DNA from 3 places in the Kitasatospora sp. NPDC059795 genome. Region 2 is predicted to be linked to each of the others. Evidence: riboswitches for the same ligand, from Rfam matches in the RefSeq annotation. Region 2 holds a riboswitch; each other region holds the start of a gene.
What was found. A riboswitch is a leader RNA that binds a small molecule or an ion and turns the genes downstream of it on or off. The one in region 2 is predicted to bind thiamine pyrophosphate.
Positions count from the first base shown of each region.

Region 1 (11,235 bases), on a different contig from region 2:
TCGACACCACCCGGGCGCCGCGGGCGTGCGCGGTGCGCAGCGCGGCGACCACGGCGGGCGGGACCTCGCCGTACGGGTCGGGCACCCCGACGACGACGGCGGTGTCCGCGGCGGCGAGTTCCTCCAGGCCGTGCCGGGGGGTGAGGGTGAAGCCGCCGACCGCCTCCAGCGGGTGGCCGGGCCGTTCCGCGCACACCCGGACGTCGTACCAGGGGGCGGCCAGCAGTCCGGCGAGTTCGGGGCGGGCGAGGGCGAACACCTCGACCACCACGCCGAGTTCGAACGGGGCCATGCCCGCGAAGGCGTACACGGCGACGGTGTGCACGGGCGCCGGGCGCTTTCCGATGGTGACGGGGACGGGCTCGGCCATGTGGTGCTCCAGGTGCGGCCGGTGGGGGGTTCGCGGCGAGTGTAGCGGCCTGTGCCGGAAAACCTTTGGAACTGAGCCGGGACCGCCCGCGAGGATGGGGGAGTCAACTCGCGGGGCGGCGGCGGCGCCTTCCGCGGACCTCACCACACCCCTTTCCCGGAGAGCACCATGTTCACGTCCGGCCATGCCCGTTTCGAGAAGATTGTCGTCGTCGCGGCCTCCGGCTGGGGCCGGCGGCACTGAGCGCACCGAAGCCCCCGCCGGTGGACCGGACGGGGGCTTCGGTGATGCTGGGTCAGCCGTTCAGCGAGGCCATCCAGGCCTCGACCTCGTCGGCCTGCCGGGGCAGGGCGGCCGAGAGGTTCTCGTTGCCGTCGGCGGTGACCAGGATGTCGTCCTCGATCCGGACGCCGATGCCGCGGTACTCCTCGGGGACGGTCAGGTCGTCGGCCTGGAAGTACAGGCCGGGCTCGACGGTCAGCACCACGCCGGGCTCCAGCACCGCGTCCACGTACTCCTCGCGGCGGGCGTGCGCGCAGTCGTGGACGTCCAGGCCGAGCATGTGGCCGGTGCCGTGCAGGGTCCAGCGGCGCTGCAGGTCGAGCTCCAGGACCTTCTCCACGTCGTAGACCGAGGAGTCGATCAGGCCCCACTCCAGCAGGCGCTCGGCGAGCACCCGCTGCGCGGCGTTGTGGAAGTCGCGGAACTTCCCGCCGGGCTTGACCGCGGCGATGCCCGCCTCCTGGGCGTCGTACACCGCGTCGTAGATCTTGCGCTGCAGCGGCGTGAAGGCGCCGTTGATCGGCAGGGTGCGGGTGACGTCGGCGGTGTAGAGGGTGTGGGTCTCCACGCCGGCGTCCAGCAGCAGCAGTTCGCCGGGGCGGACGTCGCCGTCGTTGCGCACCCAGTGCAGGGTGGTGGCGTGCGGGCCGGCGGCGGCGATGGTGCCGTAGCCGACGTCGTTGCCCTCGACCCGGGCGCGGCGCCAGAAGGTGCCCTCGATCCAGCGCTCGGAGGTGGCGACGGCCTGGCCGAGCTCGCGCACCACGTCGGTGAAGCCGTTGACGGTGGCGTTGCAGGCGGCGCGCATCTCGCCGATCTCCCACGCGTCCTTGACCAGGCGCAGCGTGGACAGGAACACCTTCAGCTCGTCGTCCTTGTCGGCGTCGAGCTGCTCGGCGAGGGCGGCCTCCAGGCCGGCGTCGTAGCCGCGCACCAGGCGGGTCGGGACGGTGGCGGCGGCGAGCTCCTCGGCGGCCTTGCGGACGTCGCGGGTCGGCAGGCCGTACAGCTGGGAGGACTCGGTGAGGGAGTTGCGGCGGCCGACCCACAGCTCGCCCTGGCCGCTGAGCCAGAACTCGCCGTTCTCGCGGTCGGAGCGCGGCAGCAGGTAGAGCGCGAACTCGTGGCCGCCCTCGACGGGCTCGCCGACCAGGATCGCGTCCTCGGTCTGGTTGCCGGTCAGGTGCACGTACTCGCTGGCGGCGCGGAACGCGTACTCGGTGTCGTTGGAGCGGGTGCGCAGGTTGCCCGCGGGAACGATCAGCCGCTCGCCGGGGAAGGCGGCGGACAGCTTGGCGCGGCGCTCGGCCGCGTACGGGGCCTGGGCGACGGGCTGCAGGCCGTGCAGCTCGGTGTCGGCCCAGCCGGAGCGCATGGACGCGGCGAGTTCTTCGGAGATCTCGCCGTGCAGGCCGTTCTTGCGGCTCTTGATCGGCTCGTCCTCCTCGCCGTCGGCGGTCCCTTCGGGGTTCTCGGACACCGCCGGGCTGTGGTCCTCGGTCACTACGTCGCCTCCTTGCGCGTGGTACCGCCCTGTACTCCCCGGGTCGCGGGGCGCGTGGGCGGACGTCGCACCCATGGTACGTAGGGCCGTTCGAGTGAAGAAAGCCCCTTCGAGCAGCGACAGGCCTTACTTGAAGCGGTCCTTACTCGAAGCGGGCGGCCAGCAGCACCAGGTCGTCCTCGCCCGGGCCTTCGCCGCCGGCCTCGGCCAGCAGGTGGTCGCAGAGCCGCTCCGGGTCCAGCCGGACGTCCCGGGGGGCGTCGGCGGCGACCCGGCGCAGCGCGCTCTGCCCGGCGTGCAGGTTGGCCCCGAAGCGGCGGGCCAGGCCCTCGGTGTACAGCACCAGCACGTCGCCGCGCTCCGCGGTGAGCTCCACGCCGGGGGCCTCCCAGCAGCTGAGCATGCCGAGCGGCGCGGACAGCGAGGTCTCCACGAAGTTCGCGCCGTACCGGGTGAGCAGCACCGGCGGGCAGTTCGCCGCGCCGGCCAGCGCGATCCGGCGTTCGGCCGGGTCGACGGTGGCGTACACGGCGGTGGCGGAGCGGGTCGGCTCGGTGGTCTTCAGCAGCAGTTCGAGGTCGCCGAGCACGGAGACCGGGTCCTCGCCCTCCAGCACCGCGTAGGCGCGCAGCGCGGCCCGCACCCGGCCCATCGCGGCGGCCGCGCAGGCGCCCGCGCCCGGTCCGGCGCCGGGGCCGCCGCCGAGCACGCTGCCCACGGTCAGCGCCAGGGTGTCGTCGGGCAGCGGGACGGCGTCGTACCAGTCGCTGCCCGCGGAGTGTTCGAGGGCGGCGGGCACGCAGCGGGCGGCGATCCGCAGGCCGGGCCGGACGGGCAGGTGGTCGGGCAGCAGCGAGCGGCGCAGGGCGGCGGTGGCGCGCACCGCCCGGTCGGCCTCCAGCTGGCGGGCCAGCAGCGGTGCGGCGAACTCGCAGTAGCGGTGCACCAGGTGCTCGCGGCGCTCGTCGGGGCGGCCCGGCTCGTCGTAGAACCAGACGGCGGCGCCGAGCGCGCCCTCGCGTTCGGTGGCCAGCGGCAGCGCGTAGCAGGCGCCGAGGCCGAGCTGGGCGGCGATCTCGCGGAACCGGGGGCCGACCGTCGGGTCGGTGGCCAGGTCGGAGATCAGCAGCCGGTCGGTGGCGCCGGGCATGCTGAGCAGGTCGGCGAACGGACCGTGCTCGGCGGGGATGGTCTCCAGCGAGCCGAGCGTCGCCGGGTCCAGGCCGAGGCCGACCGGGCGGGCCAGGGTGCGGGCCGGGCCGGGCCGCAGGGTGACCACCAGGCCGCGGCGGGCGCCGAGCAGCGCCGCGCCGGAGTCCAGCAGCGCGTCGAGGGTGCCGGACAGCCCGTCGGCCCGGGCCAGCAGCTCCAGGTGCTCCTGGAGGCTGGTGAAATCGGACAGCCATCCGGCCAAACGGTCCTGCAGGTCCGCCGAGGGCACCTCGCCGAGATCCGGCAGCAGCACCGGGTCGGACCTCAGGGCCTCGGCCGCCAGCGGCTGGACGTCGGTCATGTCACAACTCCCCACAATCCGGAACGTGTCACGCAGGACCCCCGAGACCGACCGAAAACGATGTCTTTACTCACTACTCGGCACGATTCCCCCACTTGTACACAGGCCGATCGGGGCATGTCCAGGAGTGCGGCGGGCAGAACGTGCCAGGGATCGTACGGCGAGGCCCCGCAGGTGCCACCCGAGGCGCCGGGCACTCACTCGTACGGTGGAACCGGTGTCGGCCTGCCCGCGTCCATCCGGACGTATGGGGGATTCTCGTTCCAGTGGCACAGCGTGGGCCCGTCCGACGCGCACACGCACCGCCCGCACCCCCCGGCCCAGGCCGACCGACGCGGAGAGGAACGAGCCGCCATGCGCCGACACCGCCGAGAGCAGCTGACCGAGCGGGTGGGCCAGTGGTGGCCGGGCCGCCGCGGCCGGACCTTGGCCCTGACCGCCGCGTTGCAGGCCGCCGTCGGCTGCGGCTGGCCGGTGGTGCCCGGGGCGCGGGCGCTGCGCGGATCGGCCTGCTCGTGCCCGGACCGGCTCTGCCCGACGCCCGGCGCGCACCCGTCCGATCCGCCGCTGGAGGCGGCCACCACCGATCCGCGGATGGTCCGCCACTGGTGGGAGCAGCGGGCGCCGGGCGCGCCGGTGGTGGCGGCGACCGGCCGGTCGCTGTGCGCGGTGAGCTTGCCCCGCCCGGCCGGCCCGTGGCTGCTGCGGCACCTGGAGGAGATCGGCGTCCCGTACGGTCCGGTGCTCGGCACGCCGGGCCGGTTCGTGCTGCTGACCGCGCCGTACACGCTGCCGGAGCTCGGCGCGCTGCTGTCCGAACGGCCTTGGGTGCCGGGCGTGTTGCGCTACCACGGGCCGGGCGGCTACCTGGTGCTGCCGCCCTCGCGGACGGGCGCCGGGCCGGTGCGCTGGGTGCGCGGCCCGGGGCCGGGTCGGCCCTGGCTGCCCGAGGTCGGCACCCTGCTGGGCGGGCTGATCACCGCCAGCGCGGTCTGCTGACTGATCGTCAGGGTTCTTGCGCCGCAGGTCCGGAGACAAAAAAGGCCCGACCGCTGGCGACGGGGGATGCACCAGCGGTCGGACTGTTCAAACAGTAACAAAGATCCGGCTCCGCGCCAATTTGTCCACGCCGAAAGGTCCTTGACACTTTCGACGGCCGGACGGGAATGTGACGCCGGTCACCTTCTCCTAGTTGAGGGTGATCTGACGGTTCACCAGGTTGGCGCGGGAGCGGCGCTCCTCGGCGGTCAGCGGCGCGGGCGCGGCCAGCACCTCGGCCAGCTTCGCGGCGAACTCCACGGCGGGCTTCTCCACCTCGGCGGCGGTCATCTCCACCGGCAGGTCCCACACCGGCACGGTCAGGCCGTGCGCGCGGAACGAGCCCACCAACTTGGTGCCCTCGCCGAGCGAGCTCTCGCCGGCGGCGGTCAGCCGGGCCAGCGCGTCGAGCAGCTGCTCCTCCGGGACGGTCATCACCCAGCGCAGGTGGTTCTTGTCCGGGGTGCCGCACCAGTACGCGGAGTCCACGCCGGTGAGCTTCTCGGTCGGGATGGCCGAGGCGTTGGCCCGCTCCAGCGAGGCCGCGACCTCGCCGGTCGCCGACTCGGCGTCCTCCAGCCAGAATTCGAAGCCGGTGTGCACGGCGGGCGTGAACTCGGCCGTGGTGTCCAGCAGTTCCTGCAGACGGCGGGCGCCCGGGTCGGTCCGGCGGGCCGGCACCGGGGTGCCCGGCTCGGTGGCCAGCGCCAGCTCCAGCGCGTCCGCCAGGTCACGGCTCAGGTCGCCCGAGGACGACTGGGTCTGCAGGCCCAGCAGGATCGAGCCGTCCGCCCGGCGCAGCGCCGGCCAGGCCAGCGGCAGCACCGTCGCCAGCGTCACCGACGGGACGTCGCCGACGGCCTCCTCGGCCACTCCGGCGGCCAGCGTCAGCGGCACGGTGGCGGCCGGCACCAGCTCGCGCAGCGCCACCCAGTCCGCCTCGCCCGGCAGGCCCTCGAACGGCCGGTGCACCAGCTCCTGGACCGCGTGCGCCGCGGTACGGCCGTGGCAGGCCTTGTACCGGCGGCCCGAGCCGCACGGGCACGCCTCGCGCGCTCCGACGACCGGGATCTCGCCCTCGACGACGGTGGACTGGCTGGGCTGCTTCTTCGCGGCCTTCTTGGCCATGGTGCGGCTCTCCCGGGGACGTCGGACTTTGCACCGGGCAGCCTACTTCGCCCGCGGCCCCCCGTTCAGGCGCTGCGCCGCTGGCCGCCGCCCACCACCTGCTCGAACGCGGGCAGCTCCGCCCACACCGTCACCTGACCGGGCGCGTGCCGCACCCCCCAGTCCTTCGCCAGCTTGCCGACGATGCTCAGCCCCCGGCCGCCGTGCGCCGACACCGACGGGCTGGCCGGCACCGGCCGGGTGGTCGCCCCGCCGTCCGTCACCTCCAGGGTCAGCAGACCGTCCCCGCGCATCCGCCAACTCACCAGCACCGTACCGATCTCCGCGTCCTCATCGGGGCGCGGGCGGCGGCCGGCGGAACTGTCGGCCGCGGCGGGATCATCGGCCGGCAGCGGTCTGGCATGACGACAGGAATTGCTGAGCAGTTCGGAGAGGATCAACACCGCGTCGTCAATCACCGCATCCGGTATCGAGCGATCACCGAGATCGCTGCGCAGCCTCCGCCGCGCGGTCGAGACACTGGCCGGACCGTGCGGAACTGCCATGGCCGATGAGGTCGACCCGGCCTGAACTGGCACAGCGCGCGCCACCATCAACGCCACCCCCGGACCTCCTTCAGCTTCTGCCGAGGGATGGATGCCCGCCGTTAATGCCTCGGAAACGGGCGTTCGACGATCCGATCGCGGTATTAACGAGATCCGCACGGCAGATGGGCAAAAGGTGAGGTGCGTCTCACCTTCTGTCGCGTCCGGCGGGTTGTCCGAAAGGCCAACGGGAAATACCCCGTTCGGTATTTCCCGTCATGTCAATGGGCGCACGTGCGGAGTCCCGGCGGCTGCGCCTCAGCGGCCCAACTGGGCCAGGACGTCGGCCGGTCGGTTGGTGATCAGCGCCTCCACGCCCAGTTCCAGGCAGAGTTCGACGTCCTCGGGGCGGTCCACCGTCCACACGTGCACCCGGTGGCCGGCCCGGCGCAGCGCCCGGATCCGGTCCGGGTCGCGGCGCACCAGCGAGATGCCCGGGCCGGCGATCGACGCGCCGCCCGGCAGCGCCTCGATCCGGCCCAGTATCGGCACCGGGCGCTCCCACAGGTACACCAGGGGCAGCGTCGGGGCGGCCTTGCGGACCCGGTGCAGGGCCAGCTCCGAGAAGCTCATCACCCGCACCGTCGACTCCTCCGGCGTGGCCGGCAGCAGGCCGAACCGGTCCAGCATCCGCAGCAGTTCGGACTCCACCCGGCCCGCGTACCGGACCGGGTGCTTGGTCTCGATGGCCAGCTCGACCCGGCGCCCGGAGTCCGCGACCAGCTCCAGCAGGCGCTCCAGGGTCAGCACCGAGCTGCGCTGCGGTCGCTCCGGGTGCTTCCAGGAGCCGAAGTCCAGCTCGGACAGCTGGGCCAGCGTCATCGTCGACACCACGCCCTGCCCGTTCGAGGTGCGGCGCACCGTGCGGTCGTGGACGCACACCAACTGCCCGTCGGCGGTGACCCGGACGTCGCACTCCAGCCCGTCCGCGCCCTCCTCCAGCGCCCGTCGGTACGCCTCCTCGGTGTGCTCCGGGAGGGCCGCGGAGGACCCGCGGTGGGCGATCACCTTGACTGCCGAGCGGTCGATCGGCTCGGGGAGCGGAGCCGAGCTGCTGTGCTGGATGTTCACGTCAACCACCCTACGCGGCACCGGACGGCGGGTTGCTTCCGGCACGGCAACGCCCCGGTGAACAGCTCCGGGTTGACGCCGGGTCAGGCCCGTGGCGCTCGGGTCGGGCCCGGCAGTGCTGGGGCCGGGCCCGGCGGTGCTGCACGGCGCGGGTCAGGCCCGGCGGCGTTCCACGGTCGCCACCGCGCCGGTCGCCAGCGCCGCCACCAGGAACGAGAGCAGCGAGGCCGAGCTCCACGCCTGCGGAGTGAAGTGCACCGCCTCCTGGGCCTTCGCCCACAGGTCGGTCCACCAGCCGGCCACCGCGGTCGGCGCCAGGAACTGGTAGACCGCGAAGCCCAGCGCCCACGGCAGCAGCATCACCCAGCGGGCGGGGGCGTCCTGGGTCAGGTTCCAGCCGCGGCGGCCCGCGCCGAGGAAGTAGTCCACCGCGAGCACCGCGAACAGCGGCACGAACACCGACCCGATCAGGCCGAGGAACGCGTAGTACGACTCGGTGAACTCCTTGATCTGCAGCGCCAGCACCGTCACCAGCACGCCGATGCCGCCGGTCAGCACCCGCCGGTCCACCTTCGGCCACAGGTTGTGGATCGACATCGCGGTCGAGTACACGTTCGCGAACGACTGGTCGGACTCGCGCAGCACCAGCACCAGCAGGAACGCCCAGCCCGCGGCCACGCCGGTGAACGAGCCGAGGATCTTGTCCGGGTCGCCGCCGGACTGCAGCAGCGCCACCACGCCCAGTACGTAGCACCACACCTGGGCGACCGTGTAGCCGGAGAACGTCCCCCAGAACGCGCTCGCCGAGGTGCGCGCGTGCCGGGTGTAGTCGGCGGCCAGCGGGACGAACGAGATCGACACCGCGATCACCGCGTCCGTCGCCGACAGGAAGCCGTCCCAGTTGCCCGCGCCCGGGTCCGGGAAGCCCTGCCGGGCGAACTGCACCGTGAAGTAGACCATCGCCACGCCGACCGCGACGGCCACGTACTTGCGCAGCACCGCGATCGCGCCCAGCGGCCAGATCGTCAGCACCGTCGTCAGCACGCCCGCCAGCAGCACGAACAGCCAGCGCCAGCCCTCGGTGCCGGCCACCGTCTGGGCGCCCCAGGCGATCACCGTCAGCTCGTACACGCCCCAGCCGACGCACTGCAGGATGTTCAGCACCGTCGGGACGTACGACAGCCTGGTGCCGAACAGGCCGCGCAGCACCGCCATCGCCGGGGCGCCCGTGCGCGCGCCCACCAGCGCCGCCACCGCGAGCATCGCGGTGCCGATCGCGGTGCCCGCGACGATCGCCGTCACCGCCGCGGTGAAGCCGAGTTCGTGGCCCTGCTTGCCCAGCACCGTCGCGGCGCTGGTGAAGCCGATCAGGCTCACCCCGAGGTTCGCCCACAGCGCGAACAGCGCCCGGAAGTCCAGGGTGCGCGGCGGCGCCGTGTCGAGGGTCAGCGGGGCCTCGGCCCGCGCGGCCGTCTCAAGATCGGAAATTGGGGCAGACGGAACAGCCGTCATGGCCGATACTCCCTACGCCGGCATTACCCGGACAGGTTCCGGCGGTCTGCGCCCCCTCGACCCGGGCGGCGTCCCCGCCATGCCCTACGGTCGTTCCGGCGCACTCTCAGCCTGGCTGGTCCAAGCTCCCGCGACTCTCTTCGGTTTACAGGAGCGACAGGCTAGCCTCCGAGTTGGGGAACGCCAAGGCCGGGGGGAACGGCGTCCGCATCGCGGGACCACTGATGTCCATGTCAGCGAGGCCTAAGGCTTCTCATGATTTCTTCAGGGGCCCGCTTACGGTGTCCGAATCCGGCATAGGAAAAACTGTGCCCCGAGGCTGTGGCCGCGCCGACCGCGCGACGACCACCGCCCAAGGTTCTGTCAGCGATGGAGGTCGTCCGTGAGCACCGAGCACGCGAGTGGTACCACCCCGCCGGAGAAGGCCCCCGAAGGCCCCGGCACCGAGGCGGCCGCCGCCACCTCCGGGACGCCCGCGTCCGCTCCCGCCTACCTCGACGCGCCGCCGCCGGTGCTGCCGGCGGCCCCGGCTGCCCCGGCTCCGGCTTCGGTCGCTCCGGCTCCGGTGGCTCCGCCGGTGAGCGACGGGACCATGCAGTTGGGGAAGGTCCCGGCGCCGCCGGCCGCGGCCCCGGTTCCGGCGGACCAGCCGACGCCGTTCCAGAACCCGTACGGCAGCGTCGCCGCTCCCGCCCCGGTTCCTGCGGACACCCCGCCGCCGTTCCAGAACCCGTACGGCAACGTCGCCGAGCAGGCCTCGCCCTACGCGCCGACCGCCACCGTCCCGACCGTGCCGCCGCTCGCCCAGAACGGGCCGCCCGCGCCGGGCGTCCCCGGCGACGCCTCGCAGCACCCGTTCGGGGCCGGTCACCCGGTCGGCGGCTGGGGCCACCCGTCCGGCGGACCGGGCGGTGTCGGCGGGCCGGGTGAACCGGGCTCGCCGTGGGGCGGCCCGCAGTCCGCCCCGGGCGGCGGCTCCGGCAAGGGCAAGCGCGGCGGGCTGGTCGCGCTGGTCGCGGCGGTCGCCCTGGTGGCCGGCCTGGTCGGCGGCGCGATCGGCGGGTCCGTCTCCGGCAAGGACTCCGACCGCAGCGCCGGCGCCAGCCGCAACAGCACCACCGTCGCCGTCGGCAACACCCACCAGAACCTCGACCGGGCGCCCGAGTCGGTCGCCGGGATCGCCGCCAAGGCGCTGCCGTCCACCGTCACCATCAAGGCCTCGGGCTCCAGCGAGTCCGGCACCGGCACCGGATTCGTCTTCGACACCGAGGGCCACATCCTGACCAACAACCACGTGGTCGCGCCGGCCGCCAAGGGCGGCAAGCTCAGCGTCAAGTTCTCCGACGGCTCGTCCTACAGCGCCTCCGTGGTCGGCCACGCCGACGGCTACGACGTCGCGGTCATCCGCCTCGACAACCCGCCCAAGGACAAGCTCGTCCCGCTGCCGCTCGGCGACTCCGACAAGGTCGCCATCGGCGACGCGACCATCGCCATCGGCGCGCCCTACGGCCTCGAAGGCACCGTCACCACCGGCATCATCTCCGCCAAGGACCGCCCGGTCGCCTCCGGCGACGAGACCGGCGCCCAGGCCTCGTACATGAACGCCCTGCAGACCGACGCCTCCATCAACCCCGGCAACTCCGGCGGCCCGCTGCTCGACGGCTCCGGCTCGGTCATCGGCATCAACTCGGCGATCCAGTCCAACACCAGCGGCTCCGGCCGGGCCGGCTCCATCGGCCTCGGCTTCGCCATCCCGATCAACCAGGCCAAGTGGGTCGCCCAGACCCTGATCAAGGACGGCACCCCGGTCTACGCGATCCTCGGCGTCCTCCGCAACGACGACTACCGCGGCGACGGCGCCCAGATCGCCACCGCCCCCGTCCGCGACACCCCCGCCGTCACCCCCGGCGGCCCCGCCGACCAGGCCGGCCTCAAGGCCGGCGACGTCATCACCAAGCTCGGCGGCATCTCCATCGACAGCGGCCCCACCCTCGTCAGCGAGATCTGGACCCACAAGCCCGGCGAAAAGGTCGAGGTCGAATACACCCGCGACGGCAAGGCCGCCAAGACCACCGTCACCCTCGGCGAACGCAAGGGCGACAACTGACCCACCCCACCAACACGGTGTGCACCGACCCCGCCCCGACCCGTTAGGCTGGCCTCCGCCAAGGAGGGTTGCCCGAGCGGCCTAAGGGACCAGTCTTGAAAACTGTCGTGGCCTCGCGCCACCGTG
Region 1 is NZ_JBHWID010000009.1:215,653-226,887, forward strand. Features, by position in the region: gene ACFV4P_RS20335 (helix-turn-helix domain-containing protein) at 1-370, opposite strand, end outside; gene ACFV4P_RS20340 (aminopeptidase P family protein) at 666-2,132, opposite strand; gene ACFV4P_RS20345 (PP2C family protein-serine/threonine phosphatase) at 2,299-3,669, opposite strand; gene ACFV4P_RS20350 (bifunctional DNA primase/polymerase) at 4,024-4,668, shown strand; gene ACFV4P_RS20355 (DUF5926 family protein) at 4,858-5,835, opposite strand; gene ACFV4P_RS20360 (ATP-binding protein) at 5,901-6,428, opposite strand; gene ACFV4P_RS20365 (glycerophosphodiester phosphodiesterase) at 6,678-7,484, opposite strand; gene ACFV4P_RS20370 (purine-cytosine permease family protein) at 7,644-9,002, opposite strand; TPP riboswitch at 8,995-9,144, opposite strand; gene ACFV4P_RS20375 (trypsin-like peptidase domain-containing protein) at 9,385-11,109, shown strand; tRNA gene ACFV4P_RS20380 (tRNA-Ser) at 11,172-11,235, shown strand, end outside.
Region 1: another riboswitch for thiamine pyrophosphate. It lies ahead of ACFV4P_RS20370 (purine-cytosine permease family protein); the one in region 2 lies ahead of thiC (phosphomethylpyrimidine synthase ThiC).

Region 2 (7,796 bases):
TCGGCGGCGGCGATGCGGGCGTCCCGCTGGACGGCCGCGGCGTGCGGCGCGGCCAGGTTGGTGATGTAGCCGGTCGGGTCCAGGATCTCCTGGATCTGCAGCGAGTCGATGATGAGGCCGAGCTTCTCCATCTCGATGCCCGAGGCGGAGCGGGTCTCACCGGTGAGCCGCTCGCGGTCGCGGATCATGTCCTCGACCGTGAGCCCGCCGACGATGGACCGCAGGTGACCGGCGAACACGTTGTGCACGCGCTGGCCCATCATCTTCTGCTGGTCCAGGAACCGCCGGGCGGCGTTGGCGATCGACGCGTTGTCGTCGCCCACCTTGAAGATCACAACCCCCTTGACGTGCACGGGAATTCCCTGCGACGTCACACACTCCACGTCCAGCGCGGCCTCGTTGAGGTCCAGCGACAGCCGGCGCACCGCCTGGACGCCCGGGATCACGAAGGTGCCCCGGCCGGTCACCACACGGAAGCCCAGACCCTCGCCGTGCTTGGAACCCGAGATCACCAACGCCTCGTTGGGTTCCGCCACGCGCCACATCAACTTAAAGAGCACGATCAGGGCAACGAAGCCTGCGACGGCGCTGCCCGCGATGCCGATCAGCATCGGCAATCTCCCCCTTCGGAGCACACCGGTTCCGTGACTGCGCTTCGGTCCGTGCAGGTTGGCGCGGAAGCCGGTGGCAGCCGCATTCTCCGCCGTTCCGGATCACGGGGGAAGAGCTGAGCCGGGAGGAACTCGCACTGTCTCGAAACCGTTGCGCGGGGTCACCTGTGACGGTCCGACAGGTGATCAGAGCGGCTCGACGTAGACGGTGCGCGGTGGCTGATATTCGACCACGACGACCATGGTGCCCGACTGCAGCGGCTCACCCGGAGTGGCGAGGTACGCCAGGAACGCCTCGGTGCCCAGCCGCTCCGGGACGTGCACCATCACCTCGCCGACCAGGCCTGCGCCGATCCGCCCCGTCACCCGCCCCATCAGTCCGATCACCTGCACGATTCTCCCACTCCCGACGAGGCGTGAACAGTTCCGGCCCGCACGGGAGTTGTACGCCGGTGCGGGTGCGGGCCCGGCGATGCGCCCTGGACCGGTGCCGCCGCGTGCCCTACGGTGAGGAACCGAACGCAGGCGGACGACGCCTGCGCGGAACGGGAGCTCGGAGCACCGGGCTGAGAGGGCGCTGACGGTACGCGGATCCGCGAACCACCTGCTGCGCCGACCGCAGGAACCTGACCGGGTAATGCCGGCGTAGGGAGTTGAAGGTCCGATGACCGTTTTTTCCGAGCACAGCTCTGCCCGCGATTCGGCCGCCGGCGGGTACCCCACCCCCGCCTGGCACAAGGCCTACCGCCAGGGCAGCCGCCCCGACCTGCGGGTCCCCTACCGCGAGGTCGAACTGACCGACGGCCGCACCGTCCCGCTGTACGACACCTCCGGCCCGTACACCGATCCCGATCACGCCACCGACGTCCGACGCGGACTGCCCGCCCTGCGCGACGCCTGGATCCGCCAACGCGGCGACGTCGAGGAGTACGAGGGCCGCGAGGCCCGGCCCGAGGACGACGGCATCAAGCACACCGCGCCCCGCGGCGGCGACCTGCGCAACCTGGACGCCGTCTTCCCCGGCCGCCCGCGCCGCCCGCTGCGCGCCAGGGACGGCCTCGCCGTTACCCAACTCGGGTACGCCAAGCAGGGGTTGATCACGCCCGAGATGGAGTTCGTGGCGCTCCGGGAAGGCCTGGAGCCGGAGTTCGTGCGCGAGCAGGTGGCGCGCGGACGGGCCGTCATCCCGGTCAACGTGAACCACCCCGAGAGCGAACCGGCCATCATCGGCACCGACTTCCTGGTGAAGATCAACGCCAACATCGGCAACTCCGCCGTCACCTCCTCCATCGAGGAGGAGGTGGAGAAGATGACCTGGGCCACCCGCTGGGGCGCCGACACCGTCATGGACCTCTCCACCGGCCGCAACATCCACACCACCCGCGAGTGGATCCTGCGCAACTCCCCCGTCCCGATCGGCACCGTCCCGCTCTACCAGGCGCTGGAGAAGGTCGACGGCCGGGCCGAGGACCTCAGCTGGGAGGTCTACCGGGACACCGTCGTCGAACAGTGCGAGCAGGGCGTCGACTACATGACCGTGCACGCCGGCGTGCTGCTCCGGTACGTGCCGCTCACCGCCCGCCGCAAGACCGGCATCGTCTCGCGCGGCGGCTCCATCATGGCGGCCTGGTGCCTGGCGCACCATCAGGAGAACTTCCTCTACACGCACTTCGAGGAACTCTGCGACCTGCTGCGCGCCTACGACGTCACCTTCTCGCTCGGCGACGGCCTGCGGCCCGGCTCCATCGCCGACGCCAACGACGAGGCGCAGTTCGCCGAACTCACCACCCTCGGCGAGCTCGGGCGGATCGCCCGCGCCAAGGACGTCCAGGTGATGATCGAGGGCCCCGGGCACGTCCCGATGCACAAGATCCGCGAGAACATGGACCTGCAGAAGGAGATCTGCGACGAGGCCCCGTTCTACACGCTCGGCCCGCTCACCACCGACGTCGCGCCCGGCTACGACCACATCACCTCCGGCATCGGCGCCGCGATGATCGCCTGGTGGGGCACCGCGATGCTCTGCTACGTCACCCCCAAGGAACACCTGGGGCTGCCGAACCGCGACGACGTGAAGACCGGCGTCATCACCTACAAGATCGCCGCCCACGCCGCCGACCTCGCCAAGGGCCACCCCGGCGCGCAGGCCTGGGACGACGCACTCTCCGACGCCCGCTTCGAGTTCCGCTGGGAGGACCAGTTCAACCTGGCCCTCGACCCGGAGACCGCCCGCGCCTTCCACGACGAGACCCTCCCCGCCGAACCCGCCAAGACCGCGCACTTCTGCTCCATGTGCGGCCCCAAGTTCTGCTCCATGAAGATCAGTCAGCAGATCCGCGACGAACACGGCGCCGACCTCGCCGCCACCGTCGAGGCAGGGATGGCCGAGAAGTCCGCCGAGTTCGCGGCCCACGGCAGCAAGGTCTACCTGCCGCTGGTCGACTGACGCGTCCCGCTGACCCCGCCCCGGCCCGGCCGCAGTCCGGCCGCAGTGCAGTGCAGTGCGGGGCGGGGTCGGCGGTCAGGGCCGGTCGCCGAAGATCGCGCGGTGGCCGCGGGCGGTGTCCATGTACTCGCGGACGCGGTGGATCAGGCCGTCGCGGAGTTCGAAGACCAGGCAGTAGTCGTTGGCGTAGTGGTTGCCGTCGGCGAGTGTCGCGGTCATGGTCTCCTCGACGACGACGCGGTCGCCGTCCGCGTGGACGGCGTGGAAGGCGACGGCGACGTCCCGGACGAACAGGCGGGGGAAGTCCTCGGCGAGGAAGCGGGCGATCGCCCGGCGGCCGATCAGGTGGCTCGGGCAGTCCAGTGCGACGGCCGTCGCGTTGCCCGCCGGGGCCAGCCACTCGGCGTCCTCGGTGAGGACGGCGGCGATCCGCTCCGGGTCGTGGCTGGCGAAGGCCTTCCAGGCGTGCTGGACGATGTCGCGGCTGTGTCGGGGCATGGTCGCGAGGCTAGGCGGGCGCGGGCCGCGCCACTGGCGGGTTTCGGACCTTGTCACCCCGGGGGAGTGCGGTCCGCGCGGGCCGGGGCGGAGGCAGTACGATCCGTGCCGCCGCCGGGACGACCTGCGGTTTCTTCGTGATGAGAGAGATCCGGATGCAGGACGTCCAGGCACCGCCGGTGCCGGAGCAGGTTCCCGACGAGGTGGCGGCGCCGGCGGCGAGCGAGGGGCTCGGGGAGCTCCGGGCTTCGTTCGGGCCCAAGCGGTTGAGCGGTGCGGCGATGACCGGACTGATCGTCATGTGCCTGGTGGGGCTGGCGCTGTTCGTGCTGCCCGGGCTGATCTTCATCTGGCGGCTGACGCAGGTCCCGAACCTGAACAAGAAGCAGGGCGCGAAGCGCATCCACTGCTTCGAGCACGGGGTGGTGGCGGGCGACCGGGCCGGCCGGCCGGTGGCATTCCGGTGGGACGACGCGGCGGTGCTGCAGCAGATCACCCGGCGGTACGTGAACGGGTTCCACACCGTCACCACCTATCTGTACACGCTGTACCGGCCGGACGGCACCTCGGTCGAGCTGACCGGCTTCTATGCCGACCCGGTGGTCTGGGGCGCGGCCTTCCAGCACGAGATCACCCGGTCCCAACTCCCGGGCGTGCTCGACGTGGTGAGGCGCGGCGGGACGGTCCGGTTCGGCGACATCGCGGTCAACGCGGGCGGCGTGGCGAACGCCCGGAGCGGGTCGCTGGCGTGGCCCGAGGTCGAGCGGATCGAGGTCAAGGACGGCACGGTGTTCGTGTCGAAGGCCGGGAAGCTGTTCGGCTGGTCGAACACCCCGGTGCACAGGATTCCGAACTTCTTCGTGTTTCTCGCGGTGGTGGACGAAATGCGCGGATCGGCCGGTGCCGGAACGTCCCCGGGTCATTGACCCTGAGGGTTTGTCAATTCTTTACATCTCGCTTGAATGACGGCCATCCGATTTGGCTGATATGTCGGATAGAAACCAAATCGGATCTGGATAAGGTTCGCGAGCACGTTCGACCTGACCCACTCCAGAGGGAACTCATGAGCAGCCCGCAGCCTCCCCAGACCCCGCCCGCTCCCGAGGCCGGCGGCCCGGCTCCCTTCGAGTACGGCCAGGCCGCGCAGGCCGCCGCCGCGGCGCCCAAGAAGACCCTGGGCAAGAAGCTGATCTCCGGCCTCGGCATCCTGGTCGTGATCATCGTCATCGCCGTGGTCAAGTTCGCCGTCCGCGACGCGATGACCGACAAGCCGGTGCACGCCAAGGTCGGCCAGTGCGTCTCCGTCACCGGCAGCGACAACGACCCGAAGGTCGACACCGTCGGCTGCGACGACAGCAAGGCCACCCACACGGTCGAGAAGGTCATCGACAACACCTTCGACACCCACGCCTGCGGCGACGAGTTCGACGCGCTCGCCCAGCAGTTGGGCAGCGACAAGTTCGTTCTCTGCCTGACCCCGAAGAAGTAACGCGTAGAAATACGTCGGCCCCCACCGCTGCGGCGGTGGGGGCCGACGCCCGTTCCGGCCGGTCAGGGCCGGTTGAGGTAGGTCAGGACGGCGCGGACGCGACGGTTGGTGTCGGTGTCGTCGGGGATGCCGAGCTTGCCGAACATCGTGGTGGTGTACTTGCCGATCGCGCTCTCGCTGAGGAACAGCCGGCGGCCGATCGCCTGGTTGGAGAGGCCCTCGGCCATCAGGCCCAGCACCGAGTGCTCGCGTTCGGTGAGCCGGTCGAGGCCCCGGCCGACCGGGGTGGCGGTGAGCAGCCGGGCGATGACCGCCGGGTCCATCGCGGTGCCGCCGGCGGCGACGCGCTCCAGGGCGTCCAGGAACTGGTCGGCGTCGAAGACGCTCTCCTTGAGCAGGTAGCCGATGCCGCCGGAGCCGTCGGCGAGCAACTCCCGGGCGTAGAGCTGCTCGACGTGCTGGGAGAGGACCAGGATCGGCAGACCCGGCACCCGGGCGCGGGCGGCCAGCGCGGCACGCAGCCCCTCGTCGGACTGGGTGGGCGGCATCCGGACGTCGACGACGGACACGTCCGGGCGCCACGTCAGCAGGGCGTCCAGGGTGTCGGGGCCGGTGGCGGTGGTGGCGACCACCTGGTGACCGCAGGCCTCCAGCAGACGCACCATGCCGTCGCGCAGCAGGTACAGGTCCTCGGCTACGAGAATGCGCACGGCACCGCCATCCTGACTCGGGTCGGCCCGCCCGCCGGGCTGACGATCGTCAACGTACCGCCGAACGCGTCGACCCGGCGGCGCAGCCCCGCCAGCCCGCCGTCCGGGCGTTCCACCAGCCCGCCCCGGCCGTCGTCCACCACCTCGGCGCTCACCCCGTACTCGTCCTGACGGAGCGTCACCCCGGCCCGGGTCGCGCCCGCGTGGCGGACGGCGTTGGTCAGCAGCTCCGCGACCCCGAAGTAGACGGCCGACTCGACCGGCGCGTCCGCCCGCAGCGGGCCCTCGGCGGCCACGTCCACCGGCAGCGGGAGGTCCAGCGCGAGGGCGCGCACCGCGTCCAGCAGGCCGCGCTCGGTCAGCACCGGCGGGCTGATCCCCCGGACCAGCTCCCGCAGTTCGGCCAGCGAGGCGGTGGCCCCCGCCTGCGCGTCCCGGATCAGCGACCTGGCCTGCTCCGGGTCCCGGTCCAGCAGCCGCTGCGCGGTGGCCAGCGAGAGGCCGAGCGCGACCAGCCGGGCCTGCGCGCCGTCGTGCAGGTCCCGTTCGATGCGACGGATCTCGGCGGCCTGCGCGACGGTGGCGTCCGCCCGCTGCGCGGTGAGTTCGGCGACCCGCTCGGCCAGCGCCATCGCCGTGGACGGCCGCAGGAACCGCCGAGCCACCGGGACGACGGGCCGCCACGCGAACGGGGAGCAGACGACGGCGAGCAGCCCGGCGAGGACGCTGCGGTCCACGACGGCCACGGCCAGGGCGACCGGGGGCGCCGCCGCGGGCAGGCCCGCCGTGAACGGGAGGACGGCGACGAAGCGCAGGTCGCGCCGGTTCGCCGGGTCCTGCCGGCGGATCCGCAGGCGCTGGTCCATCAGCGCGTCGCGCCGGGTGCGCTCGTAGCCGAAGCCGTTCCACCAGAAGCCGGTGGACAGTTGGACCACCGGCGGCGCCTGCCGGTACCCGGGCGGCAGGACGATGCCGGTCCACCGGGCCACCAGCAGCCGCACCCCCGCGCACACCGGGCGGCACAGCGCGAGCGTCCCCGCGACCACCAGCACCACCGGCAGCAGCCACGACCACGGGTTGGCCGGCCCCCAGTGCACCCCCAGCGCCACCGCACCCGCCCACACCGCCGGCACCGCCAGCGCGAGCCCCGCGACGGCGCACGCCCGTACGAACCCCACGCCGACGCCCGCCGCCCACGCCCACGCCCGCCCCATGACTCCCCCTCGACTCCGTCCGGTGCCACCACTGTGCACCGCGCCCCGCCCCGGCGGACCCCGCCACGGGCAGGAGTGGGCCTGGCCCCACCCCGGTGTGGGCCTGGACGGATACCCGGGCGGACGGCCGCTCCCTAGCGTCGACGACATGACCTCGCAGACGCAGAACAGCAGCGCCGACCCCGCCGTGCTCGCCTCGCCCGCCGTGCAGCGGGCCTTCGCCACCGTACGGACGGCCGTCGCGCTCCACGGCGCGCTCGCCGTCGCCACCCTCGCCGCCGTCGCGGCGGTGGCGGCCACCGGCCACCAGGCGAACACCTTCATGTGGGTGCGGGCCGTGCTGCTCCCGCTGGTCGCCGTGCTGCTGCACCGCCAGGCCACCGCGGCCGCGACCGGCTCGCGCCGCGCCTTCGACCGCCTCCGCACCGTCACCCTCGTCATGCCGATCGCCGTCGTCGCCGTCGACCTGATCCCCGGCATCTGCCCCCTCTGGTACACCGCCGCCCAGACCGCCACCGTCCTCCCCGCCCTCTGCGCCACCCTCCTCACCCGCACCCCGCCCCTCCGCACCACCCACTCGACCCCGCGCTGACCGGGGCGCGGCTAGTATTACGTGGTAGGCGTCATACGGGATACGTAGGAGCGCGCGATGCGGGTGAACAGCAAAGGGCAGGTCACCATCCCGGCGGAGCTTCGCGAGAAGTGCGGTCTCCACCCCGGGGACGAAGTGGATGTCGTCGAGGAGGACGGCATTCTGCGGATAGTGCGCCGGGCGGACGGCGGAACGCGGGGGGAGCGACTGGCCCGGCGAATGAGGGGCACCGCCAC
Region 2 is NZ_JBHWID010000013.1:1,123-8,918, forward strand. Features, by position in the region: gene ACFV4P_RS24645 (flotillin family protein) at 1-611, opposite strand, end outside; gene ACFV4P_RS24650 (hypothetical protein) at 798-998, opposite strand; TPP riboswitch at 1,147-1,280, shown strand; gene thiC (phosphomethylpyrimidine synthase ThiC) at 1,276-3,057, shown strand; gene ACFV4P_RS24660 (nuclear transport factor 2 family protein) at 3,133-3,555, opposite strand; gene ACFV4P_RS24665 (DUF6585 family protein) at 3,696-4,481, shown strand; gene ACFV4P_RS24670 (hypothetical protein) at 4,619-5,044, shown strand; gene ACFV4P_RS24675 (LuxR C-terminal-related transcriptional regulator) at 5,107-5,754, opposite strand; gene ACFV4P_RS24680 (sensor histidine kinase) at 5,739-6,968, opposite strand; gene ACFV4P_RS24685 (hypothetical protein) at 7,117-7,560, shown strand; gene ACFV4P_RS24690 (AbrB/MazE/SpoVT family DNA-binding domain-containing protein) at 7,618-7,796, shown strand, end outside.

Region 3 (11,235 bases), on a different contig from region 2:
TGCCCTTGTGACCGTGACTAACCACTCCTGGCAGTCCCTGCCCGCGGCGCAGCAGCCTGAATGGCCGGACCAAGAGGCTCTGCGCAATACCCTTGCGGAGCTTGCCTCCTATCCGCCGCTCGTCTTCGCCGGCGAGTGCGACCAGCTGCGCGCCCGGCTCGGCGCCGTCGCGCGTGGTGAGGCGTTCCTGCTGCAGGGCGGTGACTGCGCCGAGGCCTTCGACGGCGTGTCGGCCGACCACATCCGCAACAAGCTCAAGACCCTGCTCCAGATGGCGGCGGTGCTCACCTACGCGGCCTCGGTGCCGGTGGTGAAGGTCGGCCGGATCGCCGGCCAGTACTCCAAGCCGCGCTCGAAGAACACCGAGACCCGCGACGGCGTGACCCTGCCGGTCTACCGCGGCGACTCGGTGAACGGCTTCGAGTTCACCCCGGAGTCCCGGATCCCGGACCCGGAGCGCCTGAAGCGGATGTACAACGCGTCCGCCTCGACGCTGAACCTGGTGCGCGCCTTCACCACCGGCGGCTACGCCGACCTGCGCCAGGTGCACGCCTGGAACCAGGACTTCGTGCGCAACTCCCCGGCCGGTCAGCGCTACGAGCAGCTGGCCCGGGAGATCGACCAGGCGCTGGCCTTCATGAACGCCTGCGGGGTGGCCCCGGAGGAGTTCAAGACGGTCGAGTTCTTCTCCTCGCACGAGGCGCTGATCCTGGACTACGAGACGGCGCTGACCCGCACCGACTCGCGCACCGGCGAGCTGTACGACGTCTCCGGCCACATGGTCTGGATCGGCGAGCGCACCCGTCAACTCGACCACGCGCACATCGAGTTCGCGTCGAAGATCCGCAACCCGATCGGTGTGAAGCTCGGCCCGACCACCTCGGTCGACGAGGCGCTCACGCTGATCGACAAGCTGGACCCGGACCGCGAGCCCGGCCGGCTCACCTTCATCACCCGGATGGGCGCGGGCAAGATCCGCGACCACCTGCCCACCCTGGTGGAGAAGGTCACCGCGTCCGGCGCCCAGGTGGTGTGGATCAGCGACCCGATGCACGGCAACACCTACGAGGCGTCCAGCGGTCACAAGACCCGCAAGTTCGACGACGTGCTCGACGAGGTCAAGGGCTTCTTCGAGGTGCACCGCGCGCTCGGCACCCACCCGGGCGGCATCCACGTGGAGCTGACCGGCGACGACGTCACCGAGTGCGTCGGCGGCGGCGACGAGGTGCTGGTCGACGACCTGCACCAGCGCTACGAGACCGCCTGCGACCCGCGGCTCAACCGCAGCCAGTCGCTGGACCTGGCGTTCCTGGTCGCCGAGATGTACCGCGGCCAGTAGGGCCGACCGGCCGGTGTGACGAAGGCCCCTCCGTTTTCGGTGTTCCGAAGGCGGAGGGGCCTTCTTCGTACTCGCACCACCAGGTAAGGTAAGGCTCAGTAAAGGAAGCCGAGCTGGAAGGGGCCGTGCATGTACGTGTGCATGTGCCACGCGGTCACCGAGGCCCGGGTCAAGCAGGAGATCGACGAGGGCGCCACCACCCCGCGCCAGATAGCCCGGGGCTGCAAGGCCGGCACCGACTGCGGCTCCTGCGTCCGGCGGATCCAGGCGCTGCTCGGCGAGCACGGCGCCCGCCCCTGCCCCACCGCCCGGCTGGCCCGGCGGCTGGGCCTGGCCGAACCGGCCTCCCCGCAGGCCGCCTAGGCTCTCCTCCCGGCGGCTCAGGTCTCCGGCCGCTCAGGTCTCCGGCTGCTCGATCACCTGCGCGAGGTAGAGCGCCTCGCTGAGCTTGTCGATCAGCTCCAGCTGGGTGTCCAGGTAGTCGATGTGGTGTTCCTCGTCGGCGAGGATGTCCTCGAAGATGTTCGCCGAGGTGACGTCGTTCTTGGCGCGCATCACCACGATCCCGCGCTTGAGGCGGTCGATCGCCTCCACCTCGATCTGCCGGTCGGCCTGGAACATCTCCGTGACGGTCTGCCCGATCCGGACGTGGAACAGCCGCTGGTAGTTCGGCAGGCCCTCCAGGAACAGGATCCGGTCGGTCAGCGTCTCGGCGTGCTTCATCTCGTCGAAGGACTCGTGCCGGGTGTATTTCGCGAGCTTGGTCCAGCCGTTGTTCTCCTGCATTTTCGCGTGCAGGAAGTACTGATTGATCGCGGTGAGCTCGGCCGTCAGCTGCTCGTTGAGGAACTCGATGACTTCGGGGTCGCCCTGCATGGCCTGCCTTCCTGACTCGTCATTCCGGCCGGTGCCGGGTTGCCCGCATCGTGGCAGCCGGGCGGGGTCACTTCCAGTAAGTTCACGCTTACCGAACGGTCGGTGGTCGACGTTTCTCCAGGCCAGAGAATTTTCTGACCTGCACGGATGCCGGACGGATTGGACTGTTCGGGGGTATCTGGCCGGAGCGCCCGGCGGGTAATTCCCTCGTGTTGCCCCCCTCCGTCGGAATGCGTTCCGGAAGGGGCGCTCACGGTTCGCGGAACGCCGTCTGTCACCATGGAGCCATGGGTCAGCACCAATCGGAACAGCCGCCGCCTGACCCGAGGCTCCCGCCGGGCCAGCGCCGACAGCGCGGCTGGCCGGTGCTGCACTACGGGCCGGTGCCCCGGTTCAAGCCGCACAGCTGGGACTTCCAGGTGTTCGGGGCGACCGCCGGCGCGGAGAAGACCAGCTGGGACTTCGCGGCCTTCCACGCACTGCCCAGGACCACCGTCCGCGGCGACTTCCACTGCGTCACCAAGTTCTCCATGCTCGACAACGAGTGGAGCGGCGTCGCCGCCCGGACGGTGCTCGACCTGGTGCCGCCCGACCCGACCGTCACCCACGTCATGGTGTGGGCCGAGTACGGCTACAGCGCCAACCTGCCGCTCGCCGACTTCGCCGACCCGTCGACGGTGTTCGCCACCCACCACGACGGGCAGCCGCTCACCGCCGAACACGGCTTCCCGGTCCGCCTGGTGGTGCCGCACCTGTACGCCTGGAAGGGCCCCAAGTGGGTGCGCGCCGTCGAGTACATGCGGGCCGACCGGCGCGGCTTCTGGGAGGAACGCGGCTACCACAACCGGGCCGACCCCTGGCAGCAGCAGCGCTACTCCTACCAGGAGCAGGAGGGCGACGGCCCGCCGCGGTGAAGCCCTAGAACAGGCTGATGGTGACGGTCACCGTCGACCCCTGCGGGCGCGGCGTGCCCGCCGCCGGGGACTGCCCGGTGGCCTTGCCGAGCGGCAGCAGGCCGGCGATCTGCGGGGTGAACCCGGCGTCCTGCAGGGCCTTCACCGCGTCGTCCTTGGACATCCCGACGACGTCCGGCACCGGGTGCATGCCCTTGGAGACCGTCAGCGCCACCGGCGAGTTCGGGGACAGCGTCGTGCCGGGCGCCGGGTCGGCGGAGATCACCGCGCCCTTCGGGACCGTGTCGCTGAACTGCTCGGTGGTGGTGCCCGCCGTCAGCCGGGCATCGGTCAGCGCCTTGCCGGCCTCGGCCAGCGGGCGGTTCGTCAACTCCGGTACCGGCACCCGCTCCGGGCCGCGCGAGACGACCACCTTCACCGCGTCGCTCTTGCGGACCTTGGCGCCGACCCCCGGGTCGGTGGAGATCACCTGGCCGGCCTGCACCGACTCGCTGAACTGCTGGGTGTACGTGCCGTGCAGGCCCTGCTTGTCCAGGATCGTCACGGCCTGCTGCTGGTTCTGGCCCAGCACGCTCGGCACCGTCGCGTACACCGCGCTGGACAGCGTGTACGTCACGCCGCCGACCAGCAGCACCACCGCGAGCACCACCGCCGACCAGATCAGCGGCTTGGTGGTGCCGCTGCGCCGACGGGCGGTGCGGCGGCGGCGCGCGGGGAGGTCCTCGTTCACCGGGCGCACCGGCGGCAGCAGGTCCGGCGGGACGTCCAGCACGCTGGTGCGTTCCAGGCCCGGCGGGGCGCTGATCACCGCGGTCTCCTCGCCCGGGTTGAACTGCGGGGTGGGCCGGCCGGACGCCGGCGGCTCCGCGTCCAACTGCCCGTCCGGCAGCGCCCGGCGCACCCGCTGCACCGTGGCCAGCAGCTCCACCGCGTCCCACGGGCGGGCCTGCGGGTCGCGGGCGGTCGCGGCGGCGACCAGCGCGTCCAGCTCCGGGCCCACGGCGGGGGCGATCCGCGACGGCGCGGGGACGTCCTCGTGCAGGTGGCGGTACATCACCTGGGCGGCGTTCTCGCCGGTGTGCGGCTTGGCGCCGGTCAGCATCTCGTACAGCAGGATGCCCGCCGCGTAGACGTCCACCCGCTGGTCCGTGGGCGCGTCCTGGCTGATCTGCTCCGGGGCCAAGTACGAGACGGTGCCCAGCAGTTGGCCCGCCTCGGTGGTGGCGGTGGCGTTCTGGTCGGCGGCGCCCATGATCCGGACCAGGCCGAAGTCCGCGACCTTCACCAGGCCGTTGTCGGTGATCAGCACGTTCTCCGGCTTCACGTCCCGGTGCACCAGCCCCGCGCGGTGCGCCGCGCCGAGCGCCGCCAGCACCGGCTCCAGGACGTCCAGCGCGGCCCGCACCGAGAGCGCGCCGCGGTCGCGCAGCAGGTCGCGCAGGGTGCGGCCGGGGACGTACTCCATCGCCATGAACACCGCGCGCGGATCCGCGCCCTGGTCCAGCACGTTGACCACGTTGGGGTGCGCGAGCCGGGCCACCGCCTTCGCCTCGCGGATGAACCGCGCCGTGAAGTCGGCGTCGCCCGCCAGCGAAGGGTGCATCACCTTCAGCGCGACGGTCCGGTCGAGGCGGGTGTCGGTGCCGCGGTAGACCGTCGCCATGCCGCCGACGGCGATCCGCTGCTCGACCCGGTAGCGCCCGTCGAGCAGCGCACCGATCAAGGGGTCGTTCAGCGTCATGTCCACCCGAGGAGTCTAGTCAGCGCCCGGCAGGGCTGGACCACCTGCCGGGCGCGTGCCGTCGGAACGGGCGCGTGCCGTCAGAACGCCGGGCGCTCGCGGGTGTCGGCGAGGCCGGTGGTCGGGGAGGACGCCTCGGCGTAGTAGCGGCGCGGGATGCGGCCGGCCCGGTGGGCGAGGCGGCCGGCCTCGACGGCGCGGCGCATCGCGTCGGCCATCAGCACCGGGTCCTGGGCGCGGGTCACGGCCGAGGCCAGCATGACGGCGGAGCAGCCGAGCTCCATCGCCAGGGCGACGTCGCTGGCGGTGCCGGCGCCCGCGTCGAGGACCACCGGGACGTTCGCGGACTCCACGATCAGCTGGAAGTTGTGCGGATTGCGGATGCCCAGGCCGGAGCCGATCGGCGAGCCCAGCGGCATGATCGCCGCGCAGCCGACGTCCTCCAGCTTGCGGGCCAGCACCGGGTCGTCGTTGGTGTACGGCAGCACCGTGAAGCCGTCGTCGACCAGGGTCTCGGCGGCGTCCAGGAGTTCGATCGGGTCGGGCAGCAGGGTGCGCTCGTCGGCGATGACCTCCAGCTTCACCCAGTTCGTGCCGAGCGCCTCGCGGGCCAGCCGGGCGGTCAGCACGGCCTCGCCGGCGGTGTAGCAGCCGGCCGTGTTCGGCAGGATCCGGATGCCGTTGCGGGCCAGCACCTCCAGCACCGAGCCCTGGGTGGCGGTGTTGACCCGACGCATCGCGACCGTGGTCAGCTCGGTGCCGGAGACGCGCAGCGCCTGCTCCAGCACCTCCAGGCTGGGCGCGCCGCCGGTGCCCATGATCAGGCGGGAGGTGAAGGTCGTGTCACCGATGGTGAGCAGGTCGTCGGCCATCTCAGCCTCCCTGCACGGCGGTGAGGATCTCCACCCGGTCGCCCGCCCGCAGCGCCGTGTCGGCCCACGAACTGCGCGGCACCACGGCCTCGTTGACGGCGGCGGCGACGCCGGTGTTGGCGGCGGAGACCTCGGCGACCACCACGTCCAGGGTGGTGGCCTCGGGCAGTGTGCGGGGTTCGCCGTTGACGGTCAGGGCGACGGTGTTCATGCGGGCACCTCGGTGCGGAAGCGGTCGGGGGTGAAGTCGGCGGCCAGCGCGGGGAGTTCGCCGGTGGCCAGGTAGTCGGCGAGCAGGTCGGCGGTGACCGGGGTGAGCAGCACGCCGTTGCGGTGGTGCCCGGTGGCGGCGGCCAGGCCGTCCAGCGCGGTCGGGCCGAGCAGCGGCGCGTTGTCGGGGGAGCCGGGCCGCAGGCCCGCGTTGGTCTCCACCAGCGGCAACTCGGTGATGCCGGGGACGAGTTCGTGCGCGTCGCGGAGCAGCTCGTAGACGCCGCCCGCGGTGACGGTGGTGTCGTGCCCCATCTCCTCGGTGGTCGCGCCGATCACCAACTCGCCGTCGGCGCGCGGCACCAGGTACAGGTGCCGGCCGCGCACCACGGCGCGCACGTTGCGGGACAGGAACGGCGCGTACAGCTCGGGGATGCGCAGCCGGAGCACCTGCCCCTTGACCGGGCGGATCGCCGGCAGCACCCCGTCCGGCAGGCCCGGCAGCAGGTGGGAGCGGGAGCCCGCCGCCAGCACCGTCCGGCCGGCCGTCAGGTGCTCGCCGGTCAACAGCCGTACGCCGGTGGCACGTTCGCCGTCGATCAACAGTTCGGCGGCCTGGGTGCGGTGGAAGGCGACGCCCAGCAGCTTGCACGCCGCGACCAGCGCGGTGGCCAGCCGGCGGCCGTCCACCTGGTGGTCCTCGGCGACGTGCAGGCCGCCGCGCACCCCGGGCGCCAGCATCGGCTCCAGCCGTCGGCACTCCCGGCCGGTCAGCCACTCCGAGGCCAGGCCCAACCGGCCGTGGAAGGCGTGCAGTTCGCGCAGTTCCTCGCGGTCGTCGGAGTCCAGCGCGACGGCCAGCGTGCCGGTGCGGCGGTAGCCGGTGTCCAGGCCGGTGAGTTCGGTCAGCTCGGCGGCGAACGCGCCGTAGCGCTCGTTGGACGCCATGCCCAGGCGCAGCAACGGCTCCTCGCCGTACTGGAGTTCGGTGACCGGCGCGAGCATCCCCGCGGCCACCCGGGCCGCGCCGCCGCCCGGCGACGGGTCCACCACCGCGACGCGCAGCCCGCGTTGCGCGGTGCGCCAGGCGACGCCGAGGCCGATGATGCCCCCGCCGATCACCAGCACGTCGGAATGTGCCACCACGCCTCTTCTCCCTTCGCCGGCATGACCCGGATCAGGTTCGGACGGTCGCGGGCCGCCACAGCCCGCCTCTCAGCCCGGTGCGCCGGGCTCCCGTGATAGTCAGTGCCTCCACTTTAACGCCGGGCCGACCCCCGCCCACAGGGGCATGCGGGCGGTTAGGGTGGGGCCGTGGCTGAGCTGAGGGCAACGGACCGGGTCGTCGTGGTCGGGGCGGGCATGGCGGGCGCACAGGCCGCCCTGAACCTGCGGCAGGGAGGCTGGCAGGGCGCGATCACCCTGGTCGGCGAGGAACTCCACCTGCCGTACGACCGGCCGCCGCTGTCCAAGGACGTCCTGCTCGGCAAGGCCGACGCCACCGCCTTCGAACTCGACTGGGCCGACCTCGGCGTCGAACTGCTCACCGGCCGCCGCGCCACCGGCCTGACCGCCGGCGTGCTGCACACGGATGGCGGCGAACTCCCGTACAGCGCCCTGGTGATCGCCACCGGCGCCGACCCGCGCACCCTCCCCGGCCTGCCCGGCGCCCGCACCCTGCGCACCGTCGACGACGCGCACGCGCTGCGCGCCGCACTCACCCCCGGCAGGCGGATCGTGCTGGTCGGCGCGGGCTGGATCGGCGCCGAGACCGCCACCGTCGCCCGCGCCCTCGGCTGCCACGTCACCGTGGTGGAGGCCGCCGCCACCCCGCTCGCCGGGGCGCTGCCCGCCGAACTCGGCGCGCTGATGGCCGAGTGGTACGCCGCCGCGGGCGTCGAACTGCGCTGCGGCGTCGGCGTCGCCGGGGCCGCCGACGGCGGGGTGCTGCTCGCCGACGGCACCCACCTGCCCGCGGACGAGGTGGTGGTCGGCATCGGCGCCCGCCCCGCCACCGGCTGGCTCGCCGACAGCCCGCTCGCCCTCGACCCCGACGGCACCGTCCCGGTCGACGACCGGCTGCGTACCGTGCTGCCCGGCGTCTGGGCGGCCGGCGACTGCGTCTCCTACCCGTCCGCCCGGTTCGGCACCCGGCTGGCCGTCCAGCACTGGGACCACGCGCTGCACTCCGGCGGCACGGTCGCCGCGTCCGTGCTCGGCACCCTGGACGCGCCCTACGACCCCGTCCCGTACTTCTGGTCCGAGCAGTTCGACCGCATGGTGCAGTACGCGGGCCGGCACGCCGGGGCCGACCACCTGCTGTGGCGCGGCTCCCCGTCCGGGCGCGACTGGTCGGTGCTGTGGCTGCGCGACGGCGTCCTCGTCGCGCTGCTCGCCGTGGACCGACCGCGCGACCTGGCGCAGGGCCGCCGCCTGATCGAACGCGGCGCCGTGCTCGATCCCGCGCTCGCCGCCGACCCCGCCGTCCAGCTGAAGGCGGCCGTCAGGTAACGGGTGGGTAGGCTGGGTGCCGTGAGCACTATTGATCCCAAGATCGACGCCCTGGTCCCTGCGTGGCTGTACCTGCCCGACATCTCCGAGCGGTGGGGCGTGGTGATCACCGAGGTCCGGGACATGGTGAAGAACCGCACCCTGTTGGCCGTCCGCCGCGGCCAGAACAACTCCCTCCAGGTGCCCGCCGACTTCATCGAGGACGACGGCCCGGTCAAGCACCTGGTCGGCACCCTCACGGTGCTGCGCGACTGCGGCTTCTCCGACCAGGAGATCCTCGAGTGGATGTTCACCGAGGACCCGTCGCTGCCCGGCAGCCCGATCCAGGCGCTGCGCGAGAACCGCGGCACCGAGGTCAAGCGCCGCGCCCAGGCCCTCGCGCTGTGACGGCCCGCCGGCAACTCGCCGACGCGAAGCTCTACCTCTGCACCGACGCCCGGCGTGAACAGGGCGACCTGGCCGACTTCCTGGACGCCGTGCTGGCCGGCGGCGTCGACATCGTCCAGCTCCGCGACAAGAACCTGGAGGCCCGCCAGGAACTCGAATTCCTGGAGGTCTTCGCGGACGCGGCGAAGCGGCACGGCAAGCTGCTGGCCGTCAACGACCGCGCCGACGTCGCGTACGGCGCCCGCCCCGACGTGCTGCACCTCGGGCAGGACGACCTGCCGGTGCGGGTGGCCCGCGCGATCCTCGGCGAGGACGTGCTGATCGGACGCTCCTGCCACGCCGAGAGCGAGGTGGACGCGGCGATCGCCGAACCCGGCGTCGACTACTTCTGCACCGGCCCGGTCTGGCCCACGCCCACCAAGCCCGGCCGCCACGCCCCCGGCCTCGACCTGGTCCGCCACGCGGCCGACCGGAACCCGGACCGGCCGTGGTTCGCCATCGGCGGCATCGACCTGGGCAACCTCGACCAGGTGCTGGACGCCGGCGCCACCCGCATCGTGGTCGTCCGGGCGCTCACCGCGGCGGAGGACCCGGGCGCGGCCGCAGCCGAACTGGCGGCGCGCCTGCGCTAGCCCTGGCGGGCAGCCTGCGCGCGGCCCGGTCGGCTGAGGGGAAGGCCGGCCGATCCGCGGGGGCGGGTGGTGTCCGGGAACCGCGGAGGGCCCTGCCGTCCTCCGTGGAGTCGTGAACCCCGTACCCCGTGCCCGCCGGATCGCCCTGTTCGGTCCGGCACTGCTTCTCGCGGCGGCCGTCGCGTTCGTCGCGCAGCGGCCGCTGCACCACCGTGCCGGATGGCAGCCCTGGCTGGTCACCGTCAACGGTGCGGTGTTCTGGTCGCTGGCCGCGCTGCCGCTGTCCGCGGCGGTGGTGTGGGCGCTGGCGCGGCGGCGGGGCGGCACGGCCGACGGGTGGCGGCGTTCGGTCGCCGAGGTCGCGATGGTGCACGGGACGCTGCCCTGGGTGTGGATGATCATGCTGCCCGGGCCCGGGGCGGGCGTCGCGCCCCGGCGGGTGAGCCTGCTGCCGCTGCGGGACATCCACGCGATCCTCACCCACGGCACACCGGTCACCGCGACGGTGCAGATCGTCGGCAACCTGCTGGTGTTCGCCGCGCTCGGCCGCTTCGCGCCGGTACGGTTCCGCGCACTCGCCTCGGTGCCGCGGATGCTGGCGCTCGGCGCGGCCTGCTCGGTGCTGGTGGAGACCGCCCAGTACGTGCTGTGGCTGGACCGGGTCTCCTCGGTGGACGACGTCCTGCTGAACGCCGCCGGCGCCGGGCTGGCCGCGTGGTCCTCCCGACGCCGGTGGTCTGCTTCTAGTACTTCCGCACCGTCGCCGCGTCCGCCAGCGCCAGCAGCACCTCGCGGGCCGGACCGTCGCTGATCGGGGCGGTGCGCAGGGCGGCCAGCGCCTCGTCGAGCAGCTGGTCGATGCGGGCCTCGACGAGCGCCGGGGCACCGCTGGCGGAGATCAGCTCGCGCAGCTCGACCACCTCGTCGGCGGTGAGGTCCGGCGCGCCGAGCCGGGCGTCCAGCTGCTTGGCGTCGATCTCCGACAGGCCGCGCATCGCGTGCGCGACCAGCAGGGTGCGCTTGCCCTCGCGCAGGTCGTCGCCGGCCGGCTTTCCGGTGACCGCAGGGTCGCCGAAGACACCGAGCAGGTCGTCCCGGAGCTGGAACGCCTCGCCCAGCGGCAGACCGAAGTTGCCGAGCGCCTCGACCAGGTCGGGGCCCGCGCCGGCCAGCAGCGCGCCGACCTGGAGGGGGCGCTCGATGGTGTACTTCGCCGACTTGTAGTGCAGGACGGTGCGCGCGCGGTCGAGTGCGCCGGCGTCGGTGGAGTCGCCCGAGACCGGCTCCAGCACGTCCAGGTACTGGCCGAGCATGACCTCGGTGCGCATCAGGTCGAAGGCGGGCTTGCCGGCGGACACCGCGGCGGCGGGCAGCCCCGAGCGCTGGAACAGCTCGTCGCACCAGATCAGCAGCAGGTCGCCGAGCAGCACCGCCGCGGACGCGCCGTACTGCTCGCGGTCGCCGCGCCAGCCGTTGGCCCGGTGCATGCCCTCGAAGCGGCGGTGCACGGACGGCACGCCGCGGCGGGTGTCGCTGCGGTCCATCAGGTCGTCGTGCACCAGGGCGCTGGCCTGCAGCAGTTCCAGGGCGGCCGCGGCCCGCTCGATGCCGGGCTCGTCGGCGTCGCCGCCGGCCGCGCGCCAGCCCCAGTAGCAGAACGCCGGACGCAGCCGCTTGCCGCCGTCGAGCAGGAACTCGCGCAGCGCGTCGGCGACCGGGCCGAGCTGGTCGGAGATCCCGGAGAGCAGGGCGG
Region 3 is NZ_JBHWID010000004.1:398,059-409,293, forward strand. Features, by position in the region: gene ACFV4P_RS11350 (class II 3-deoxy-7-phosphoheptulonate synthase) at 8-1,339, shown strand; gene ACFV4P_RS11355 (bacterioferritin-associated ferredoxin) at 1,469-1,702, shown strand; gene bfr (bacterioferritin) at 1,736-2,215, opposite strand; gene ACFV4P_RS11365 (sulfite oxidase-like oxidoreductase) at 2,503-3,129, shown strand; gene pknB (Stk1 family PASTA domain-containing Ser/Thr kinase) at 3,134-4,870, opposite strand; gene ACFV4P_RS11375 (thiazole synthase) at 4,951-5,742, opposite strand; gene thiS (sulfur carrier protein ThiS) at 5,744-5,953, opposite strand; gene thiO (glycine oxidase ThiO) at 5,950-7,095, opposite strand; TPP riboswitch at 7,089-7,202, opposite strand; gene ACFV4P_RS11390 (NAD(P)/FAD-dependent oxidoreductase) at 7,315-8,463, shown strand; gene ACFV4P_RS11395 (Rv2175c family DNA-binding protein) at 8,485-8,850, shown strand; gene thiE (thiamine phosphate synthase) at 8,847-9,482, shown strand; gene ACFV4P_RS11405 (VanZ family protein) at 9,595-10,293, shown strand; gene ACFV4P_RS11410 (polyprenyl synthetase family protein) at 10,226-11,235, opposite strand, start outside.
Region 3: another riboswitch for thiamine pyrophosphate. It lies ahead of thiO (glycine oxidase ThiO); the one in region 2 lies ahead of thiC (phosphomethylpyrimidine synthase ThiC).